Regions from separate parts of the Lysinibacillus sp. TE18511 genome, predicted to be linked through region 3. Evidence: riboswitches for the same ligand, from Rfam matches in the RefSeq annotation. Region 3 holds a riboswitch; each other region holds the start of a gene.

Region 1 (6,077 bases), on a different contig from region 3:
CTGAAACAAGTCCAATCCTTTCTGCCATTGAAATAAAAGGAGATGCGACCTTAGGAATGGGTGCAACCAATGTTGATAAAGTAAAAACGCCAGTGGTATTAAAGTATGCCGGATTAGCAGTATTCAAAGAAGATAAATACATTGGGCTTTTAACAGAAGAAGAAAGTAAAAGCGTAAGTTTTTTAAGTGACAAAATACAAAGTACGATTGAAATTATTGCTTGTCCTAAGGGAGGTACATTAGCAACAGAAATTACGAAATCCAAGACAAAAATAAAGGGAAAGTTTGAAAAAGGTACGCCAAAAATTAATGTTCATATAGATGTTGAGCAAAATGTCGGAGAAGTTGAATGTAATATTGACCTTACTTCCCATAAATCGATTGATTACGTAAATAAAAAAACGGAAGAAGTGATCCAACAACAAATCGAAAAAACAATCAGTACAGTTCAGCAAACTTATCGAGCTGATATTTTTGGATTTGGTGAGGAATTACATCGCACAGATCCTAAAAAGTGGAAAAAAATCAAAGAAGACTGGCCAACCATATTCCAAGAGCTACCAGTTAACGTTGAAGTACATGTCAAAACAGAAGGATTAGGAACAATGCAAAATTCATTATTGAACAAAAAAAAGAAGGAATAAGCTATGGTAATAACATTTTTCATACTCATTATTTCAATTGTTATTGCCTTTGCTTTTATTCCTAAACTTCAAAAAAATAACGAAACGAAAACGATTGTTATTTTTTCAATTTTTTTATTGATCGGTACTGCCTTAAATATTGGCATTGCTTTAAATCTCAAAATTCCAAGCCCAACAGACTTGATTACCTTTATCTTTACTCCAATTAGAGAGTTCATCGTTTCACTGTCAAAATAAATGAAGTAACTTTAAAAAGAAGGGGTAGTTCATGTTGGAAAAAGAAATCATTAGTTCAAGACAATTTACAATCATTACCCTTCTTTTTACAGTTGGTACAGCCATATTAATTATCCCTTCAAGTGTAACAAGTGCAGCAAAGCAAGATGCATGGATCGCAACAATCATCGGTGTCGGTTTAAGTTTACTCTTAGTGAAGCTACTCGTTACTTTAGGAAATCAGACTCCCACACTTACATTTACAGAGGCGAACGAAAAAATACTAGGTCGTTTTTTTGGAAAACTGACCGCAATTGGCTTTATCCTTCTTACCTTTTTGGCTACAGGTGAATTATTATATTTTATTGGAAGTTTCATGTCTACGGAAGTGATGCCAGAGACGCCTTCTATGGCTTTTTCATTGCTGTTTGGCATAATCATCATTTATGCTGCATTCCAAGGAATCGAAGTCTTTGCGCGTTCAGCAGAAATACTTTTTCCGGTGTTTATCTTGGTTTTTATCATTTTTGTAGTTTGTATATCACCATTAATCAATTTTGAAAATGTACAGCCCATATTGGAAACTTCAAAAAAATCATTATTTATAAGTGTTATTCGATTTATGAGTATTTGTTCATTTCCCCTTGCCGTGCTATTAATACTTTTCCCTTCCGCTGTCAATGTTCATAAATCAGCACAAAAAGGATTTTATATTGGCACAGCTATTGGAGGCATTGTTTTAATAACCATCGTCACACTATGTATCCTTGTCCTAGGTCCATCACTTACCTCTAATCGGACATTTCCTAGCTATGCATTAGCGCAAAGAGTTTCAATCGGGAATTTTTTGCAGCGTGTTGAAGTGGTTATGGCAGCCATGTGGATCTTATCTATTTTTATTAAAACGTTTATGTATTTTTATGCCTCCGTTATCGGCATAGCGCAAATATGTGAAATCAAAGATCATCGTCCGCTCATTTTGCCAATCGGAATGACTGTTATTGGCCTTTCGCAAATCATTCATCCAGATATCGTTCATTCCAATACTTATAATAAAGAAATCTTTCCTTTGTTTTCTGGTACTGTTGCAATTTTGTTACCGATCGTTCTACTAATCGCCGCGAAAATTCGCAATATTAATGGTAGTCAAGGGAATGAAAATGTTACAAACTGTAATTGTTGTCCACAGAATGCAAGTGGTAGTAATAACGGAAATGCTTCTAATAACGCAAGTAATAGCAACAGTAAAAATGCTGTACAAATTGGAAGTAATTGCAATTGCGGTAATGCTTCTAATAATGCAAGTAATAGCAACAGCCAAAATGCTTCTAATAATGCTAGCGATAACAACAGCCAAAATGCTTCTAATAATGCAAGTAATAACAAAAGTCAAAATGCTGTACAGAATGGAAGTAATTGCAATTGCGGTAATGCTTCTAATAACGCAAGTAATAGCAACAGCCAAAATGCTTCTAATAATGCTAGCGATAGCAACAGCCAAAATGCTTCTAATAATGCTAGTAATAACAACAGCCAAAATTCTTCTAATAATGCAAGTAATAGCAACAGCCAAAATGCTTCTAATAATGCTAGCGATAGCAACAGCCAAAATTCTTCTAATAATGCTAGTAATAGCAACAGCCAAAATTCTACTGCTAATGCTAGTAATAATAACAACCAAAATGCTTCTAATAATGCTAGTAATAGCAACAGCCAAAATTCTACTGCTAATGCTAGTAATAATAACAATCAAAATGCCACTACTAATGCAAGTAATAATAACAACCAAAATGCCACTACTAATGCTAGTAATAATAACAACCAAAATGCCACTACTAATGCTAGTAATAATAACAATCAAAATGCCACTACTAATGCAAGTAATAATAACAACCAAAATGCCACTACTAATGCTAGTAATAGCAACAGTCAAAATGCTGTACAGAATGAAACTAATAGCAATTGCGAAAATACTACAAAAGGTCAAAATGAATCTACCAATGAAAACCCGTCAGAAAACTAACAACATATTTGGATTTAAAAAATGATGCCCCTGATATGATCAAGGTCATCATTTTGTTTAAGTGTTTACAGAACCCATGAACTAGATATGATATTCAAGTTCATCAACGAAATCCCATTCATATGGTGTTTCTTGGTAAACATAATAGTTCAACCAGTTTGAAAATAATAAATGAGTATGGGCACGCCACGTATTAATCGGTTCATTTAATGGATCATCACTTGGGAAGTAATTCACTGGAACCTCAATATCCAAACCTTTTGCGACATCACGACTATATTCATCTGCTAATGTAGTCGCATCATATTCAAGATGTCCTGTAATCATAATGTTTTTATTATCCTTCGATTGCACAATAAAGACACCGGCATCTTCTGAGTAAGATAGTAATCGTAAATCAGGATGGTTGCGTACTTCGTCAATAGAAACAGAAGTATATCGTGAATGTGGGGCCGTAAATAAATCGCTAAAGCCTCGAACTAAATCCACGGTTAAATCCGTAATGACATGAGAATAAACACCTGAGCATTTAGCAGGGAGCTCAATTTTGCCAATACCGTAATGATGGTATAATGCTGCTTGTGCGCCCCAACATATATGAAGGACCGATGTCACGTTTTCCTTGGACCAATCCATAATTTCTGCAATTTCCTGCCAATAGTTCACGTCCTCAAAAGCCATTTTTTCAACTGGCGCACCCGTAATAATCATGCCATCATAGCGACGATGGCGAATTTGATGAAAAGTTGTGTAAAATAGCTGTAAATGCGATTTACTGACATTTTTCGATTCATGTGTGGCTGTGTTTAAAAATGTAATATTAACTTGTAATGGTGTGTTACCTAATAAACGTAGTAATTGCAGCTCTGTTTTTTCTTTTTCAGGCATTAAATTCAAAATTAATATATTTAACGGACGAATTTGTTGGGTTTTCGCTCTATCCTCTTCCATGACGAAGATTTTTTCCTCACGTAAATGTTCTCCAGCTGGTAAATTTTTTGGAATATTAATTGGCATCTTGCATTCCCCTCTCTTGTATTTCTCTACATATAAAGAATTTTATAAGTCCATCTAAATTAAAAAAATCCCCCTCATTCCATTTGAGATAGAATGAGAGGGATTTTAACCACGTTCACTCTTATCTCTCAAAGGACAAATCCTTTGGTGGAATTAGCACCTTTCTAACATTTGTTAGAGGTTGCTGAAGCGTCATCGGGCCAAATCCCTCAGCTTCTCTTGATAAGATTATTTAATTAAAAAGAATTGTAACATGAACAATTAAGAATATCAATAATACATAGAATATTTTGTAATTAACATGCATGTTCTTCTCTAAATTGATGAACACTAATCCTGATGCAAATCATGTTGACGCTATGAAATATTATGGTAAACAAGCCGTAATTATGTTACCATATATCTTTAGTAATAGAGAGGAACGTGAAAAGTTTGATTAAAATTGAATTTCCAAAACCAGATTTAGTGATTCGCCAACGCGAACAAGATTTAAAGCCAGGTGATGTACCAATCACACCGTACCATGGTTTTATTGATTTCCATAAAATCACACGTGAAAACGGTGGCATTTTCTTATTCTACAACGAAGAGAACGAGCTATTATTTGTAGGTAAAGCACGTAAAATTCGTCAACGTATTAAAAAGCATTTTGAGGACAATGTGTCACCGATGAAAAATCATCGTAATGAAATTTTCAAAATTGAAGTGTATGAAGTGGAAGATCCAATGGAACGTGAAATTTACGAAACATACGCGATTAATTCATTCCGTGCTAAATACAATGTTGATAAAGTATTTTATTAATCTTTAGCAAAAAGACCGAAATCTCTTTAAGGGGGTTTCGGTTTTTTTCGTTAGGTTTATTCTTCCTATAAACCTGTTATTACATGATCAAAATGTGTGGACTTGCCGTTTATATACACCTCGATAATTTCCTGCTCAGGGTCTTTTGTAATTTTATAAACATATTGTTCAGCAACATCATTGGATGGATTCATTTCTTCGAATTTTATTTTTAATATATCACCCTGTATCTCCAAATCAGCATGTGCAATCCCTTTCGAATAAAAAACAATGTAAAAAGTATCTTTTCCATCATTGATTAATTGGAGCTTATCATCGGAAATTATTTTCTTTTGCACTTCATCTGGAACAACAGCAATTTCACTAATACTTAATGTGGAATTATTACATGCTCCTAAAATAGTTAAGGTCAACATGAATAAAATGATGATTTTTTTCACTATTTATTCCCACCTTCATGTAGCATCCATAATTATTTTTATTTATTATATTTTAGGCTCATTACCATAACGTGTGGTTGATTACCGTTCCTACTGGGCGCTTTCCTGGGGGCGTCCGATAAGCCCCAAGGAGTCGCCCAGCCTCCACTCTAATCAACTTATATACAAAACATACGTCTTTACAAATGTTGTAGTTTTATAAAAAAGATTGATCATTTATAATAAAGATTGATTAAAGATCCTGTGTTGATATGCAGGATCTTTTCTTATTCCACAATCGGGCCAGATTGTGGAATAACATTCTTAAAAGAACTTTACTAACATTTGTTGAAATATTTCCTTTAGCTTTTATATTTAAGTAGTGAGTTGTATTTATATTGTAAAATGTCATATGTAATTTAAACGGGTTATGAAGAAATTTTTATTGACAAAATAATTTTTTTCTGTAAAATGAAAAACAATTCAAAAATATTTGTATAGAACAAAGGCTATGAAAAGAAATAGTATCAATTATTTTTACGAACAGAAAGTTACCGGTTGATGAGAGGTGCATGTAAAACGATTGAGAATTCATCTTGGAGCTGTGTACCGAAAAGATCATTCTAAGTAGGCTACGCCGGTAAGCACCCGTAATCATGTGCGAGAGTATCGTCAAATGACCGTACTTCTTGAGGTAAGTAATGTGAATTGCTTATAAATTAAAGGTGGTAACACGAGTTGAATCGTCCTTTTGGTTAATCCAAAAGGACGTTTTTTTTATTCCTTTTTTGAGCAAAGTATTTGAAAATCTAAACGTATTAGGAGTAAGACATTATGAAAGACAATCATCAAGATTCACAGCTGAAGCGCGAATTAAGTACTCGTCACATGCAATTAATTGCACTTGGCGGATCCATTGGGGTCGGTTTATTTTATGGCTCTAGTTCAACAATT
Region 2 (6,077 bases), on a different contig from region 3:
TTTGGTAAAATTAAAAGACTTTAATATTGATTTTGACTGTACTCAAGTGACACCTTTTTTCCAAGTCCATGAAGACAATCGGATACGATTTGATATTGAGAAACTAAGCAGCGTTAACCTACAATTAATTATTAATCAAATATTTAATAGGTACAAAGATATTAATGCTATCTTTGTTTCTGAGTATATTTTTAATAAAAAACGTAAGTCAGCCAAAACAAAGATTGGTCAAATTATTCACTTAAAAAATTGGAAAGAGGATGTATTATTAGAAGGCTATACAAATGATGGATTAATTTATGCTTCTATAAAAAACTTAGATCCTTTAGATGTATATAATTACTGTTTTAGCATTAAAAAAGGTTTAACAGGAGCATATATTTCATTCTATTCCAATGAATATTTATTATATGTAAATAATGATGTTATTGATATTATTTCAAATGACTCCATGAATATTAATAAGCTAAAAGATAACTATAAAAACCTTTATGATACGTATTATGAGATCTCTAATAAATAATTAAAACATTTATTAATTTACTAAATAAGTAAAGTAGTATTGTACTTAGGTGCTTTCCTTGAAAAAAGGGAGTCCTTTTGTTATGTAGCTAAAGGGGTAGCATTCTTGTATTAAATGAAGTGGAAAAAGAATAACATTGTGAACAAATATACTTAAACCTAGATTATTTAAATGTAAGCGCCGAACACTACACACTTTCTAATGAATTAATAATCGTGAGACAACCTCGATGATCATTCATTAGGAGGTTTTTTCATAGCCCGATCAGAACTCACCTCTTAAATAATAGACACTGCATAAAATATGTTTTTCCTTGGCCTGATTTACCGGAAATCAATAAATGTCGCCCTGTTGCTGAAAGTACTTTCATGGAGGTAAACTTTCAATGAATGAAGTAGATTTTTTTGGTTGGAAAATTCGTTTTAAAGATGAATTAAGAGCTATAAAAGATAACGATGCAAAAGAGATCATTATTATTGAAGGTATTCTAGAACTAAATGCAATGATTCGCATTGATGAACACGGTGAACTTCAAATTAAACCTACTTGGGATACTGTTGTTTTAGTTAATCCAAACGATAATATTATTACTATTCGCCATGCTAATAAAATGAAACTTTAATCAGCGGTGTAATAGGTCCATTCGGTGCTGCTTTAATATTATATCCATATGAACAGGAGTGGTTAGGAGCACAAGACGATTATAGAAAAATTTAATTTTATAAAAAAGGGTATCAATTCTTCGATATCCTTTTCTAACCTTTTAAAAGAAGGTGAAAACTTTGAGTTATATATTAATAAATATATTTATTTTATTTCTTATCATTTTATTTGCTGAGTCATTAATGTATTTAATTACAATAAAAAATACAAAATTAAAAAGCATTTTAACTTATATAGTAATGGCAGTAATAGCGTTTATCACCAGTCAATATATACCTAATGATTATAAGGAATTTACAAAAACAATAGCTACAGCATCTTTAATTTTAGCATTAGTATCTTTATTCAAAAAAATACCAATATTAATTAAAATAGAGGGATTAAATGTCGACAATGACTACAAATAAGAAAAAGTTGAAAGAATCCCGGGTTGTAGGTCAATGAAGTAATGGATTTTATGTAGCATTAATTATTTGTGGTTGTTAGAGTTACTGAATATTTTGTGACGAGAGACGAAAAAGATATGCCTCAATGAATTATTGTAGGGTCATTTGTTATCGCTGTTCTTACTGCAATAGGAATGACGGTTATTTCAAACTGTAGGGAGTGAGAAGATGCTACATAATGGAATAAAATATATCGGATTTTTAGCTATGCTAATGTTTGGAGGCATTTTTATTTTCAGATGGTTTCTTCGAGATGAATTATTATTAGATCAATTCATTGGTTTTTTGGTAGGTTCTATTCTTTTTATAGTGTCTTTTTTTGTTAAAAGAAACTAAATTAGTCTGGTCGTCTCTACGATTACTATTGAGCTTTATAAATATGTCTCTTTACAATAGATGATTACTATCTTTTGCTTCACATTTTCTATACCTTCAATTTCTGCAAATGCACCTACATCTTTGTAATTCTCCTGTATTATAACTAAACAATCTAATTGCCTATCGTCGTGATAGATGGTTCTATGATTACACCAATATTTTTAACATCTTAATTTAGCACTTCATGAATCGCTCCTCTCTTTTTTACCGTGGTCGCCTTAAAGCGGATTTTCTTTCTTGAAAAAACGTTTTTATGTGCTTTGAAATAGTATTTAATTAAAAACATGTTGCAATAATAGATGTTTTATTATAGTATTTCATTATTGTGCAAAAAAATAATATTTTTTCTTCTTATCAAGAGAGATGGAGGGACTGGCCCTATGATATCTCGGCAGCGGAACTTAGTGATTAAGTTACTGTGCCAAATCCAGCAAGCAATGGCTTGATAGATAAGAGGAGTGTTTTATAAATATAAGACCTCTTCTTGTTATTTCGAGAAGAGGTCTTTTTTTAGAAAAAAATGGACAAGGATGTGTCCATTTTTAATTTTTGGAGGTAGGACAATGAAGAAAGAGAATCCATGGGCGCTGATCCCATTTGTTGTTTTTTTGATTTTATTTATTGGTTCAGGGGTTATTACAGGTGATTTTTATGCCTTTCCTGTCATTGTAGCCATTGCCATTTCGGGCGCTGTGGCTCTGGCGATGAATCGAAAAGAATCGTTTTCGCGAAAGGTTGATATTTTCTGCAAAGGCGCAGGAAATTTAAATGTCATGCTGATGGTTGTTATTTTTCTCTTGGCTGGAGCCTTTTCAGAGGTAGCAAAAGGCATGGGGGCAGTGGATTCCACTGTTAACTTTGCTTTATCGGTCATTCCGCCAAACCTGCTTGTCGTAGGCTTGTTCATCATTGCCTGCTTTATCTCCCTGTCAATGGGTACATCGGTGGGAACGATTGTTGCACTGGCGCCGATCGGAGTTGGGATAAGCGAGCATATCGAACTTCCCATGGCTTTAGTAATGGCAGCGATTGTTGGCGGTTCGATGTTTGGCGATAATTTATCCATTATTTCAGATACAACCATTACTGCCGTTCGTTCACAAGGCGCACAAATGAAGGATAAATTTAAGGTGAATTTTTGGATTGTGTTGCCGGCAGCTATTGTAACGAGCATTATTTTAGGGGTTATCACAATGGGTGAAACCGCACATGTAGAACATTTAAGCTATAGTTGGGTAAAAATTGTTCCCTATGTTCTGGTTATTATTTTAGCGTTAGCTGGAATGAATGTTTTCTTTGTTCTGGCATTTGGGATTGTTCTCGCCGGGGCTGTAGGCTTAGCGGATGGCAGCTATCATTTAATGAGCCTTATGCAAACGATTGGCGAAGGAATGTCAGGCATGTATGAAATGGCATTTCTTGCGATATTAATAGCTGGAATGGTGGAGGTTATTAAGTTTAACGGAGGAATTGACTTTCTACTTCACCTTACGACACGAAGAATTAAATCGAAAAAGGGTGCTGAATTTGGGATTGCTGGCCTTGTGGGTCTAACTAATTTATCTACGGCCAATAATACGATTGCTATTCTAATTGCTGGTCCACTTGCAAAAAATATTGCTGATCAGTATGGGATTGAGCCAAGAAAGTCCGCAAGTATATTAGATATTTTCTCCTGTACGGTCCAAGGTCTTCTCCCATACGGAGCCCAATTCCTGGCAGCCGCAAGCGTAGCTGGAATATCGCCAGTAAGCATGCTACAATACTCTTTCTATCCGATCTTGATAGGAATTTGCGGGATCATCGCTATCCTTATTGGATACCCCGCACAAAAGAAAGCCTGAACTTCATCACTTTAGAGTGATGGGTGTGGCTTTAGAAAATATTGATTTTACATCGAAAATAATCCAATTGTTTTGAAAGAAAGATTAATCAAAACGATTGGATTTTTTTATGAGGTTGGTAAGGGTATAGATGATCATTCCTATTGAGCTTTTTAAATACGTACACGTGTAATTGTTCTAAAGTCATAGAAACGTGTGGTCAGATTATTCACTATTCTTCAAATAAATCCATTGACATGTTTTTCATAAATTCTCTCACTTCTCGGATGCAAGGAAGTTCACTTTCTACAAGCTCCACCCCGACATTTTTTGCTAGTGGTTGAAGCATCGGGCTTAACTCTTTAGAAACAAATATTTTACTTGGTCTTACCTCTAAGCTTTATAAAAATGCCCATAACACGCCTTGTGCAATTGGTGGCGTTTTAGGCACAGGGAACAATTCGTGTTCAATAACCAAATTGCTTCCTCGTTCAACAAGCATACCAGCAATCGGATAAACAGTGCGGTTCGTTTCTTCCGATTCTACGCCAAAAGGCATGTAAAATATATCATATTCTAATTGTAACGGGCTTTTAGGCTTTTTCTTATATTTTGCTTTTTCAAACATTGAAATTTCCTCGTAGCACTCATACGTTGGCTTTGGTATATTTATATGCAAAATATAGATTTCTTGTAACTCACCATCCATTTGTACTTTAAACGTTGGATATTGATGTGCAGCTACCTGTGGATATTCCCAGCCATCCTTCCGAGCTTCTGTAATATTAATCATCCTACTTACAACATCAATTAATAGTTCTACCTCTAGATGGTTTGGTCTTTCAGGATGCGTTCCTTCTTGATAGCTACGGTATTGAATCCAGTTCTTCTTCCCTCTATACGACAGCCCACAATCTTTAATTAGCAGATAATCTGCTGAATCTAACTCTTCTCTATCAACAAAATTCACAGTTAAAACATTTAAGCTATAGGAAAAATCACTCGATAAATTTTTCTCAAAAAGTATTTTCGCTAAGCTGTCATAGCCCTTTTCCATATCAAAAATCATTAATCCAAACTCTTCACCACCAGCTCCCATAACAGAAACAAGTACTTTGTAATCTATATCTGCAAAGTGAATTATAACGACTTCATCATCCCTTAAATATTGCCATGGCTTTAATTTTTTCAGGTCATTAGTAAGCTCCAATAAAGTAAGATAATCTGGCTCCTGATTTTCTAGTAAACTATTTGCCTCTTCATCCTCCCCTATCAGTTCATTAATTTCCTCCAAATTAATTTTGTCCATTTTACCAGTATGAATATTACCTGCTCCAGCAATACATATAGGAGTTTCAGAGTTCATCGATAATTCCTCATAGCTCTCTAATCGAATAGTAAATGATTCACTATTATCAATGACATGTGCAATGGCTTCATCACCGGATTTTCGAAGCCATTCATCGACCAACTCTTCATCTGTATCTAAATCCGTATCATTTTTAGGTAAAAAACAAATCTTTTCTTTAGATACTCGTCCATCTTTTTTAACAATTTCAAAATTAAAATAGTCCGCCCCATCCAAATCAAAACTTAGTAATATAATTTCATCTAGCATGGAAAAACTACTGTTCTTCGGTAACAATAACTTTCGATAAATTTCAGGTCTCTTCTTACTTTCAATATGCAACTGGATCATTGTTTAACCTCCTTCTTCTACCTGTTAAAACGATGTTGATGAAGCTACGGCTAATCTGCTTTCATACACAAATGCAATAATTATTTGATCCATTTCTTCATTGAATACTTAATTTAATTGCTTCTCCAAAGTGAGCCACTCTCTATTCACTTTACTAACAACCTAACCGTTCTGCAACACTTCAAAATCCATTCCTCACCAATCGTCACACACCTCAATACTAGCAGTGTTATTTGTGCAAAACACCCTGAGTGTTGTCTAGCACTGTGCTCTATTGTAATTAAGAAAATTCACATTTTAGAAAGTAAAGTATAACTTTCTAACTTTTATCAATTTTCGTTCAATTGATAACAAAAGTTGATTTTGAAACTTTTATAGACTGGTGGTATAAGGTTCTCCGCAGGACTTTATGAGTACTTTAATACCTCTATTTAAATGTAGAATTCTAGTTTTTACTAGAATTCTTTTCTTTCTTATAAGGATCATCTGTGATACCAAACTCCAAGCAGAGATTAATTTCCTGATTTTTATCAATTTTTGTTCAA
Region 3 (6,077 bases):
CTAAAACGTCATCCATACTAGTTGTCATTAAATGCGCTGTGCCTGGTACACGTTCACGGCTAGCATCTGTCACTAAAATTTTTGCTACTTCTAACTCAATTCCTAATTTATGTTTAAGCTCTTCACGCTTTTCGTTTAATATATGGTAAATTCCTTGACCTACCGTTCCAAATCCTAGGATCGCTGCCTTTATAGTTGCCATTCTTGTTATTCCCTCCAACTTACATTCCGCAGTTTCATTAAATTTAATTACGCCTTAGCTTAATTCGTACAGATTTTGAATTGTGCGCAGACTGTATATCGTAGGCCAGTTTGCGATGTTTCTAACTTCAGTTTCAGCAGATTTAGAGTCATGGCATTTCGCTCTCGCCATTTGCAAAAGTCTTCTATAGCTATCATTTCACTTTCGCTACACAAACCCTTTACTGAATGAAGATCATAAATCTGTGCAACACACACAAATTCAAATAATTCAAAATTCAACTTAAAAAAATTGTAACGCAAATACATACAATGCACAAGAAAAATCTTTCTAGAGAGGACATTTGTTTTCTCTAGACGTGCAGAAGAAATCGGTTTCATTCCCTTTATTATACGTTTTTTTAGTTGTTCTATAATATTTGAACAAATATTGACGGTTTTTTCTAAAGAAAACGAAAGTCTTTCTTCTATTATATATGTATGCTTAAACGTTCATAAAAATTGTTCATTTAAAAGATACCAATAAAAAATTTTTTCAGGTCAGTTAATCTATCTCTCTCCCACTTATCAAATCTAATTAAAAGGCTCATTCCCTGTAGCAGCAGAGAATGAGCCGAGATTTATGAGGGAGAACTAACTAGCTTTTGATAGCATTTGATAACGATATGTTGATATAACCTGTTGTACAAGTTCAATTTCTTCTTGCGTAAAGTTTGGTATTGCATACGTACGTTCAACTAATTGGAATGTACCGTATTTTAAGTAATACTCTGTCGCAGGTACAGGAATGTGACTTGCACCATATATTTCATATGCTTTGAAGACCTCTTTTACTATATAGCCTTCCTCTTTAGCATAAACGAATTCATTAAAAGCAGAATGTCCAAATGTCTGTACCCATTTGCTTTCAACTGACGCAAGTATGTTTTGAATGGACATGTTGTTCACAAACACATGATTTTCATTTAGTTCATAAATAAGATAAGATGCAATGTTTTGCGCACTATAAACATTTCCCATTTAAAACACTCCTTTATCATCAGTTTTTAGATCAGTGTAGCTATTGGCTACGCAAATATTCAAAAGTGGAGAGTACTTATGAAAAACAATTTGGTTCTAGGTTGGTAGCCTTTCGAACGCTTAAGTTATTCCCAAGTATAATACAAGGATTTAAATAAGTCAATAATACTTATAAAATTACTAGGAATTATTTGTGCATACTTTCGGATTACTTACCAAATGGGGTAAGTGGTTGATGCAGCAACGTTTTACGTATTACCAAATGAGGCCCATCGAATGAGACAATACGTAAACGCTACAACATTAGCCAATTTTTATTAAGCCTCTATTGTTTGTTGAGAAGCTGTTACTTGTTCAATAGCTTGTTCTAAATCTGCAATGATATCCTCTACTGCCTCTAAACCGATTGATAAGCGAATGAGCGACTCGGTTACACCAGTTTGGATTAACTCTTCAGCTGATAATTGCTGATGTGTAGTAGATGCTGGATGAATAATTAATGATTTGGCATCCCCTACATTTGCTACGTGCGAGAATAATTTCACACTATCAATTAGTTTACGCCCTGCTTCACGTCCACCTTTAATACCGAATGTAAGCACTGAACCGAAGCCATTTCTCAAATATTTTTTTGCTAAATCATGAGTAGGGAAATCTTCTAAGCCATTGTAATTTACATATTCCACAGATGGGTGGTTTCGTAAATATTCAGCTACTGCCAATGCATTTTCATTGTGTTTAGGAATACGCAAATGAAGCGTTTCTAAACCTTGTAATAAATTAAATGCTGCATCTGCACTTAACGTTGGTCCAAAGTCGCGTAGCAATTGTACACGCAGTTTTGTGGCAAATGCAGCCTCTGCTGTGTCAATACCATAACGCAAACCGTGATAAGAAGCATCTGGCTCAGTAAAGCCTGGGAAACGTCCACGAGTCCAATCAAACTTTCCTGCATCTACTACAACGCCACCTAAAGTTGTACCATGTCCGCCAATCCATTTTGTTGCGGAATGAACGACGATATCTGCACCGAAGTCAATTGGTGTAGAGCCATATGGTGAAGCAAATGTACTATCAATAATTAATGGCAAGCCGTTTTCATGTGCAATATTCGCTACTGCTTCAATATCTAGCACTTTTAAACTTGGGTTACCATAAATTTCAGCGAATACCGCTTTTGTTTTATCGGTAATCGCTGCTCGGAAATTTTCAGGGTTTGTTTCGTCTACAAAAATTGTTTTAATACCATAGTTTGGTAGTGTATTGGCAAATAAATTATAAGTACCTCCATATAAAGAACTCGCCGCGACAATTTCATCACCTGCACCCGCAAGATTTAAAATGGAAAATGCGATAGCTGCTGCACCAGATGAAAGTGCTACTGCTGCTGTACCGCCCTCTAATAAAGCGACGCGTTTTTCAAAAACATCTACAGTTGGGTTTGTAATACGAGTGTAAATATTGCCAGCTTCCTCTAAGGCAAAAAGACGTTGCGCATGAGCAGTGTCTTTAAAAACGAAAGCCGTTGAGCGATATACGGGTACTGTTCGAGATCCTGTTACTGGGTCTGGCTCTTGGCCACCGTGTAACAGCAATGTTTCTGGTTTAAAATTTGTCATTGTATACCTCCAAATGGTTATTTGTTTACGATGGCACCGGAGATGAGGAGGATTTTTCAGTAGAAAACAAAAACCCTCTTCAGCTAAGAAGAGGGTTGCGGTTGCAAGTTTTCCTCCCCTTATCTGCCAGATCCAAGTAAGAATCTGTAGGAATTAGCACCTTAGCAAGTTCGTCACTTACTGGTTGCCGGGCATCATAGGGCCTATCCCTCCGCCGCTCTTGATAAGAGTATGAGATTCAATTTCCATCGTTGTTACAAAGTATAAACATAGACTTTTTTTCTGTCAACACTAAAATTTTATTTTTTCCGAAACTTCTGTCTGCTTCTGAACGTATTACGAACGCATACACTATTTTAGTATTTATTTATAAAGGAGGAGTTTTATGGAAAAAGCCGTTATCATTTTTCTACTTGTTGGTTATTTAATTGGCTGTATTCACGGCTCTAAAGTTGCGCAGTTTTTATCCGGGGTAGATCTAAAAAAGACTGGTCATGGCAATGCTGGTGCTTCCAATGCAACACTTTCCCTTGGATGGAAATACGGCGTATTAGTCGCACTTATCGATATCGGTAAAGGTGTAGCAGCTATTATAGGTGCCCATTTTTATCTAGCAGATGCAACACATTTAACAGACGTACAAGTTTGGCTCTTAACCTATATCATAGCTGCCGGTGTCATCCTAGGTCACAACTTCCCATTTCACATGGGCTTCGATGGCGGCAAAGGAACTGCATCAATCATAGGGATCCTACTTGCAGTTGATTGGAAAATTGGTTTATTTGCACTCATTTTATTTGTTATTTTATCTTTCGCGACGAATTATTTAATTGTCGGTGTACTTGAATTTTATCTTGTTTTTTGTACAGCAACATATTTATGGATTCCTGGAGTAGGTCCAACGATTATTGCCCTACTACTTTTTGCAATAGCAATCATTTTGCATATTGAAAATATTAAGAGATTAATTCAGGGAACTGAGCCTAAAGTGACTTCTGCATTTAAGAAAAAGAAATAACCAGGTGTGTTGATTAACCATTTTTATCCATCCTGATTAGAAGGCTTTGATTTCCGCTACGGGCTGGGGCTTACCCGATCACTTCGAGGGCTCACCTGATCACATCGGGGCCCCGCCCGATCACTTCGGAGGCTCAAACGATCACTCAGAGACCTTGCTTGACCCGAGCTTTTTGCCGCAATACATTCTTAACAACTAAAAGCCTTGAAGGAACAAGTCAACTGTCCTTCAAGGCTTTCTTCATTTTATTATTTCGATAATGCAGGGTCCTTCATCGTCCCGTTTTTTGCGTAATTTACATGCCATGAAAGTGCTTTTTCTAGATTGTGTGGCGTATGGTGCCCACCTGTTGCTTCGTTAGCATCGTTAAAATACTTCCGTAATTGCTCACGATATTCCGGATGTGCACAGTTATCGATAATGAGTGCAACCCGTTCTTTTGGTGCAAGCCCTCGCAAATCTGCTACTCCCTGCTCTGTAACGATTACGTCTACATCATGCTCCGTATGGTCCACATGCGATACCATTGGGACGATACTAGAAACATTTCCGCCTTTCGCATAAGATTTTGTGACGAAAATACCTAATCTTGCATTACGTGCAAAGTCTCCAGAACCGCCGATTCCATTCATCATCTTTGTGCCAGAAACATGCGTAGAATTCACATTCCCGTAAATATCTACTTCAAGCGCTGTATTAACAGAAATTAACCCGAGTCGGCGAATAATTTCTGGTTGGTTAGAAATTTCTTGCGGGCGTAATACTAATTTATCGGTATATTGTTCGAAATTACTATACACTCGATTTCCAACTGCCTCGGAAAGAGTAATAGAAGTAGCAGATGCAAAGTTTACCTTACCTGCATCTATTAATTCAAATACCGCATCTTGTAGTACTTCCGAATATATTTCCAAGTTCTCAAACTCAGAATCTTTAAAGCCTAATAATACAGCATTTGCTACTGAACCTACTCCTGATTGGATTGGTCGTAAACTTGTCGTTAAACGGCCTACTTTAATTTCTTCACGTAGGAAGTTTAATAAATGATTGGCCATAATATCTGTTTCTTCATCAGCAGGAACGATTGTTGATGGTGCATCTAATATATCTGAAATCACAATACCTTTGACTTTATCTAAATCTAGTGGAATACCAATTGTGCCAAGTCGATCCGATACATCTTGTAATTGAATTGGATCACGTTTCCCCTGTGGTCCTGGCACAAAAATATCGTGCACACCCTCTAATGCATCAAGCTGAGCTATGTTCAACTCTATGATTATTTGGTTTGCCTCTTGCACAAAAATCGGAGAGTTACCAACTGAAGTTGTAGGAATTAGTAAGCCGTCTTCTGTAATAGCAGTCGCTTCAATAACTGCAAAATCAATAGGACCAATAATACCTTGACGTACTAGTTCTGCATTATGTGACAGGTGCGCATCAACGAATGTGATTTCACCACTGTTGATTTTATTACGAATACCGGCATCCGCTTGGAAAGGTCCGCGTTTGCGAATAACGCCAGCTTCTGCTAAGTATTGGTCAACTTCTGGACCAAGCGATGCACCTGTATATACATCTACCTGAAAGCTCTCTTTTTTAGCTTTTTCCACAAGTGCCAGTGGGACCACTTTAACGTCACCAGCACGTGTAAATCCGCTCATCCCAAGTACCATACCATCCTCAATCCAAGATGCTGCTTCTTCTGCTGTTACAACCTTGCTCCGTAGCTGTTCATTACGAAGCTTTTTCGCTAACTTTTCTTCCATCCCTTATTCCTCCATCCCACTTTATTTTTGTTCAACTAGATTACTTGGCTTAATTTTTCCGATCAAAAATCCATTTATTGGTGTATAAACCAAATAAACCGTCGCACAAACAATTCTATACTATTTAGAATTTTTAATCTATATTAACCAAAATATTTAACTTTACGAGAAAATTAATGCATTTTAATACTATCCAAAAATAATGTTAAGCTCGCATAAATTCGATTTATTTAAAAAAGCGTGATATGCTCTTGTTAAATAAGGGGAAAAGGAGATTTTTTTTAGATGGTTAAACAATTGTTACGTAACCACTCTTCGGTTCGTATTTATGATGGAAATCAAATTTCAAAAGAAATTATTGAAGAATTAATTGCTACTGCACAAATGGCTGCTACATCACATTTTGTACAAGCTTATAGTGTTATTTGGGTAACAGATGAAGAGAAAAAG
Region 4 (6,077 bases), on a different contig from region 3:
TAATCATATCGCCAATCCATTGAATGATAAATACAACTACTAAGATTAAAATAGTCGCCATTAATGTCACATCTCCATGATTACGTTGGAAACCGTCTAAGAAAGCTGAATTCCCCAAACCGCCTGCACCGATAATACCTGCCATCGCAGTATAACCAACAAGTGCTACGGCAGTAACTGTAATACCTGAAATAAGTGCTGGTAACGATTCTGGAATTAGTACTTTCCAAATAATCGTTGACGTTTTAGCCCCCATTGAACGAGCTGCTTCAATAACACCCTTATCAATTTCACGTAATGCAATTAATACCATTCGTGCATAGAATGGTGCAGCACCAATAATTAATGCTGGTAAAGCTGCGTTCGCTCCGCGAATTGTGCCAAGTAAAAATTTCGTAAATGGAATTAATAAAATGATTAGCACAATAAATGGAATAGAGCGAAAAATGTTAACAATCGAATTTGTCAAAAAATTCACAATTTTGTTTGCCCATAGTTGAGTTGGACTTGTTAAAAATAGTACGATCCCAATTGCTAAGCCAAGTATAAATGTGATAACTGTAGAGATCGTTGTCATGTACAGTGTTTGATACGTAGCTTCCCACATTTTTTCCCAGTCGACATTCGGAAAGAGACTAGTTAGCATTTGCAATCACCTCCGTTTGTACTTCGACTGTATTTAAGTAGTTAAGTGCATCCGCAACATTATCCTTTGAGCCGTTTATTTGCACTATAAGTGTACCGTACGCACCATTTTTCGTTTGCGAAATATTACCATGTACAATGCTGACTTCCACATCAAACTGTTTCACAAGATGTGAAATGACAGGTTGCTCTGTTTTTTCTCCTACAAAGATCAGCTTTACAAGTTGTCCAGTAGGGTAATTTGCTTTAATTTGAGCCACAGTTTCCTGTGTTTCTTTCGTATCTGTAATTTGAGAAACGAATTTTTTCGTAATGGTAGCTTGCGGTGCTTGGAATACTTGTAATACCTCACCACGCTCTACAATTTCTCCGGCTTCCATAACCGCTACACGATGACAAATTTTGCGAATAACGTGCATTTCATGTGTAATTAATACGATCGTTAGACCTAAGCGTTCATTAATATCGACAAGTAGATCAAGAATAGCATCTGTTGTCTCCGGATCGAGTGCAGACGTTGCCTCATCGCATAATAATACCTCTGGGTTATTAGCAAGCGCGCGCGCAATACCTACACGTTGCTTTTGTCCCCCTGATAGCTGTGATGGATACGCCTTAGCACGCCCCCCCAAGCCAACAAGTGTGATCAATTCGTTCACTCGTGCTTCACGTTGTGCCTTTGGAACACCTGCGATTTCTAGTGGGAAAGCGATATTTTCCTCAACAGTTCTTGACCAAAGTAAATTAAAATGCTGGAAAATCATACTTACCTTTTGTCTAGCATCTCTGAGCTTTTGCCCCTTTATAGATGAAAATTCTTGATTGTTAACCGTCACCGTACCAGTTGTAGGCTTTTCTAAACCGTTTAATAAGCGAATCATCGTACTTTTACCAGCGCCACTATAGCCGATAATGCCAAAAATTTCACCTTTATTGATAGAAAGATTGACGTCTTTGACTGCAGTTAATTCGCCATTCACGGTTTTGTATTTTTTTGTAATATTCTGAAGTTGAATCATAGCGAATTCTCCTTTTCTCATATCAATTATGCCCCGACATAATAGCGTCCGGAATCGGTTTGTGCTTAGGCCTGCACGAGGGACGACACGATGTCGGTCATTTCGGTAATGCCACAGGACGTGGCGTTTTTACCGATGCAGGTCAGTTAGCCGTTATCGCATGGATGCGATGATTTTAGGCTAACATCCTATATTGAACTCATTTCCGATTCCATGACATCCGCCGAAGGCATTGAGCCAACGTGATGTTGGTCACTCAGTCGTGTGTTGGAAGTAGTTAAAAAGACCCCTTCACTTATAGACAAGTAGAAGGGGTCACGTAATTATACGCTAAACCGTTCTCTCATCTTTCAAAGATCAATCTTTGAGTGATTTGGCACCTTTTCACTTTGTGATGGTTGCCGGGCTTCATAGGGCACTTCCCTCCGCCACTCTTTATAAGAGTTCGATATATTTATTTTTTTTAGTATATTCGTACTTTATCACGCTATCAAAGTTCAGTCAATTGATTTTTTTAGCAATTCGTATAAAAATGGTACGGATTGAAAGGCATATACCTTTTCTGTTACTTTTCCGCCATCACACACGAGTAAACATGGTACACTTTCGATTTTATTATCAAAAGCTATGTGCTCTATAAAATTAATATTCGCTTTACCAACCTGTAGCTGTGGCAGCAATTGCTCGACAATCGTCATCATTTTCGATGCAACTGCACACGTTCCACACATAGGCGTATATAAATAAAAGGCAGCCTTTTCACCGGACTGTACAGCCGTATCCCACTGCTCTTTTGACCATTCTTCCATCTTTTCACGCAACCTTACAAAATATATTCATTATGGATTGAGAAGTGTGCACGCAGCAATATCATCGCTAACACCTTTCTCGGAGTTGTCTCAACTTCCTTATATGTCGGCATCGTACGTAAATGCTCAGCCTCTGGATAATGTCTGTCCATTAATGCCCGTAGCTTATCACCCGATGTATCTGCATCAAAAAATGTATAAAGCTCACAGCCCTCATATGGATCGAGTAACTCTTCTAATTGATGCACACCAATTGTACCATTCGTACAAAGTATTATAACATCTTCACTTAAAATAGGTTTAATTTGAAGTTTATCCGAACGACCTTCGACAATTAAGCATTTTCCCTCGAACATCACGCCACCCCCATTAGACATATACCTTATAGCTCATTATATCCATTACGCTCTGTCGGTGATCATATAAGACACCCATTGATAAGGGCCTACAACGGCTTTCGCCTCCCCAACTATAGTGGGAAATGAATGAAGATAATAAAAAACGCCGGTGATTTCCGACGTTTTTTAGGGCTTGTCTTATTCAGCAATCATTTCTTCGTATTGCTCAGCTGTCATAAGCTTTTCAACTTCTGATGCATCAGCAAGCTCTACAACGATCATCCATGCTTTTTCATATGGTGATTCATTCACGAATTCTGGGCTATCTTCTAAATCTGCATTTACTTCAACTACTGTACCTGAGATTGGTGCGTATAATTCAGAAACTGTTTTTACAGATTCTACACTACCGAATGGATCATCTGTTTTAATTTCGTCGCCAACTTGTGGAAGCTCAACGAAAACGATATCTCCAAGTTCAGATTGTGCGAAGTGAGAAATACCGATACGTACTTTACCATCTTCTAATTTTACCCATTCATGCTCTTCAGAGTAACGTAAGTCTTTTGGTGTGCTCATGCAATAAACCCCTCCATAAAATATGTAGTATATTCACTTTCAGTTTGCCATACTTCTCCTATAAAAACAAGGATAAATAGGGTTATTTCCAAGCTTGCTCAAAATCTGATTCTTTAAACCCTAAAGTTACTTTTTTCCCATCTGTTACGATTGGACGTTTAATCAGCATACCATCTGAAGCAAGCAGTTCAAGCTGCTCCTCTTCAGTCATGTCAGCAAGCTTATCCTTTAAGCCAAGCTCACGATACTTCATACCAGAAGTATTGAAAAATTTCTTTAACGGCAGTCCACTTTCTTGCCATAAATTTGTTAATTCGTCCTTTGTAGGCGGTTGCTCGACAATATGTACCTCTTCGAATGAAATCTCATTGTCCTTTAACCATTTTTGAGCTTTTTTACAAGTAGTACATTTTGGATAATGAATAAATTGAATCGTCATTTAAAGGCTCCTCTACAATCATTTTTAGGACACTACATTTTCAGCGTCTCCCTCATTTTCTGTAGTATACCATCATAACAGTTATGAACCAAAATGAAACTCATTATGACAAAGCGTGGGGGTGATTTCCGTTCCGGCTGGCTGTGCGAAAGCGCAGCGGCAGCAACAACTTGGTTTTGTCTGTGCGAAAGCGCAGCGGCAGCAACAATTTGGTTTTGTCTGTGCGAAAGCGGAGCGGCAGCAACAATTTGGTTTTGTCTGTGCGAAAGCGCAGCGGCAGCAACAATTTGGTTTTGTCTGTGCGAAAGCGCAGCGGCAGCAACAATTTGGGCGAAGGAAATGTCTCGTTGCTCCAAAATGTCGATCGCTGATAAAATATCTAGAACCGCTGATAATAACATGAAAACCGCTGATAAAATACCAAGAATCGCTGATAACAACATGAAAACCGCTGATAAAATACCAAGAATCGCTGATAACAACATGAAAATCGCTGATAAAATACCAAGAACCGCTGATAAAATAGAATCGCGCGCCTAGCTGGAACGGAAATCCATCCCTCGTTTTGCCGAAGAGCCTTATTTTTATTTTCAACAAAAAACCTAGCTATCTCATCTATGCGGATAGCTAGGTTAGTCTGCAATATTAAACTACATATTTTTCAGCTTCAATTAATTTAACAGAAGCTTCGCGTTTCTTCGCGATTAAGTTGTACGGATTGTTGCGCGTTAACTTACGTAGTGCAGACAATGTCATGCGTGCAGCGTCGCCGTCTGCTGAAGCAAGAATCGTATCTTTTGCTTCTTTTTCAATTTCTGCAAATGCTTCTTGGCAGAAGATTTGAGTGTAAAGTAATTTTTGATGTGCTTTTTCAACTCCGTCACGAGCAATCGCTTTTTCTGTACGTAATACAGCTGATTCCATAGCGAACAGTTGGTTTGTGATATTTGCAATATTCACCAATACTTCTTGCTCTTGATCAAGCTTTGCGCCGTAGCGTTGTGCTGCTAAACCTGATGCTAATACAGCAATTTTCTTCGCATTTTTCACAAGATACTTTTCTTGTGCTAGCGGCTCTGTGCCAACATCCTCAGGCATTAGCATAAGAAGCTCCTGTTGTAAGTTTTGAGCAACTTGTAGCAATGGCAATTCACCTTTTAATGCCTTTTTCATAAATGTACCTGGTACAATCATGCGGTTAATTTCATTAGTACCTTCAAAAATACGGTTAATACGTGAATCGCGATAAATACGCTCTACTTCGTATTCAGCCATAAAGCCGTAACCACCGTGTAATTGAACCGCTTCATCTGCAATGTAATCTAAAGTCTCAGAACCAAATACTTTCGCAATAGAACATTCAATAGCATACTCAGCAATTGCACTAGCAATAACTTTCCCTTGCTTTTGCTCATCTGGGCTTAGCTGGCTTAAACGATCCTCAAATAAACCTACAGTACGATAATTTAATGACTCAGACGCATACAATTGTGAAGCCATTGTCGATAATTTTTCTTTTGTTAGATTGAAATCAGACAACTTTGTTTTAAATTGTTGACGTTGGTTTGTATATTGAATCGCTAGCTCTAAAGCACGCTTCGAGCCACCAATCGTTCCTACCCCCAGTTTATAACGACCGATATTTAAAATATTAAAGGCAATAACATGACCGCGACCCACTTCACCTAATAAGTTTTCTGCAGGTACTTCCGCATCTTCAAGTACTAATGTACGAGTTGATGAAGATTTAATACCCATTTTCTTCTCTTCTGGTCCAACCGATACACCATTGAAAGTACGTTCTACGATAAATGCTGAGAATTTGTCGCCATCAATTTTTGCATAAACAACAAATACATCTGCAAAGCCTGCATTTGTAATCCATTGCTTTTCACCATTCAAAATATAATGTGTACCTGCATCATTTAACTTCGCAGTCGTTTTTGCACCTAATGCATCAGAACCTGAACCTGGCTCTGTTAATGCGTAGGCAGCAATTAATTCACCTGACGCAAGCTTCGGTAAATACTTTTTCTTTTGATCTTCATTTCCAAAAAGTACGATTGGTAAAGAACCAATACCTACATGTGCACCGTGTGTAATAGAGAAGCCACCAGCAACAGACATTTTTTCTGCGATTAATGCAGAAGAAACTTTGTCTAAGCCTAGACCCTCATATTCTTCAGGTACATCTGCACTTAGTAAGCCGAGCTCACCTGCGCTTTTTAGTAGACGAACTGAATGCTCA

Evidence for each region. Region 3 has a riboswitch for S-adenosylmethionine ahead of ACVWXS_RS24220 (O-acetylhomoserine aminocarboxypropyltransferase/cysteine synthase family protein). Riboswitches for the same ligand answer to the same signal wherever they lie in the genome.
Region 1: it holds a riboswitch for S-adenosylmethionine, as region 3 does, so the genes downstream of both, metA (homoserine O-acetyltransferase MetA) here and ACVWXS_RS24220 (O-acetylhomoserine aminocarboxypropyltransferase/cysteine synthase family protein) in region 3, are expected to answer to the same signal.
Region 2: it holds a riboswitch for S-adenosylmethionine, as region 3 does, so the genes downstream of both, ACVWXS_RS06190 (Na+/H+ antiporter NhaC family protein) here and ACVWXS_RS24220 (O-acetylhomoserine aminocarboxypropyltransferase/cysteine synthase family protein) in region 3, are expected to answer to the same signal.
Region 4: it holds a riboswitch for S-adenosylmethionine, as region 3 does, so the genes downstream of both, ACVWXS_RS05910 (methionine ABC transporter ATP-binding protein) here and ACVWXS_RS24220 (O-acetylhomoserine aminocarboxypropyltransferase/cysteine synthase family protein) in region 3, are expected to answer to the same signal.

The regions. Positions count from the first base shown of each region.
Region 1 is NZ_JBSSFD010000031.1:37-6,113, reverse strand. It holds gene ACVWXS_RS18730 (Ger(x)C family spore germination protein) at 1-644, shown strand, start outside; gene ACVWXS_RS18725 (hypothetical protein) at 648-881, shown strand; gene ACVWXS_RS18720 (GerAB/ArcD/ProY family transporter) at 916-2,883, shown strand; gene metA (homoserine O-acetyltransferase MetA) at 2,965-3,900, opposite strand; SAM riboswitch class I at 4,019-4,129, opposite strand; gene ACVWXS_RS18710 (nucleotide excision repair endonuclease) at 4,333-4,704, shown strand; gene ACVWXS_RS18705 (hypothetical protein) at 4,770-5,144, opposite strand; T-box leader at 5,626-5,877, shown strand; partial or broken gene ACVWXS_RS18700 (aromatic amino acid transporter AroP) at 5,958-6,077, shown strand, end outside.
Region 2 is NZ_JBSSFD010000005.1:190,488-196,564, forward strand. It holds gene ACVWXS_RS06175 (hypothetical protein) at 2-523, shown strand; gene ACVWXS_RS06180 (hypothetical protein) at 909-1,145, shown strand; gene ACVWXS_RS06185 (hypothetical protein) at 1,306-1,593, shown strand; SAM riboswitch class I at 2,359-2,466, shown strand; gene ACVWXS_RS06190 (Na+/H+ antiporter NhaC family protein) at 2,574-3,854, shown strand; partial or broken gene ACVWXS_RS06195 (DUF7309 domain-containing protein) at 4,066-5,532, opposite strand.
Region 3 is NZ_JBSSFD010000059.1:10,118-16,194, forward strand. It holds gene ACVWXS_RS24210 (homoserine dehydrogenase) at 1-202, opposite strand, end outside; gene ACVWXS_RS24215 (hypothetical protein) at 835-1,221, opposite strand; gene ACVWXS_RS24220 (O-acetylhomoserine aminocarboxypropyltransferase/cysteine synthase family protein) at 1,539-2,840, opposite strand; SAM riboswitch class I at 2,957-3,070, opposite strand; gene ACVWXS_RS24225 (glycerol-3-phosphate acyltransferase) at 3,226-3,858, shown strand; gene ACVWXS_RS24230 (succinate CoA transferase) at 4,107-5,627, opposite strand; gene chrR (class II chromate reductase ChrR) at 5,913-6,077, shown strand, end outside.
Region 4 is NZ_JBSSFD010000005.1:140,719-146,795, forward strand. It holds gene ACVWXS_RS05905 (methionine ABC transporter permease) at 1-646, opposite strand, end outside; gene ACVWXS_RS05910 (methionine ABC transporter ATP-binding protein) at 636-1,664, opposite strand; SAM riboswitch class I at 2,005-2,108, opposite strand; gene ACVWXS_RS05915 (thioredoxin family protein) at 2,162-2,473, opposite strand; gene ACVWXS_RS05920 (toprim domain-containing protein) at 2,488-2,829, opposite strand; gene gcvH (glycine cleavage system protein GcvH) at 3,010-3,390, opposite strand; gene ACVWXS_RS05930 (arsenate reductase family protein) at 3,473-3,829, opposite strand; gene ACVWXS_RS05935 (hypothetical protein) at 3,935-4,369, shown strand; gene ACVWXS_RS05940 (acyl-CoA dehydrogenase family protein) at 4,475-6,077, opposite strand, start outside.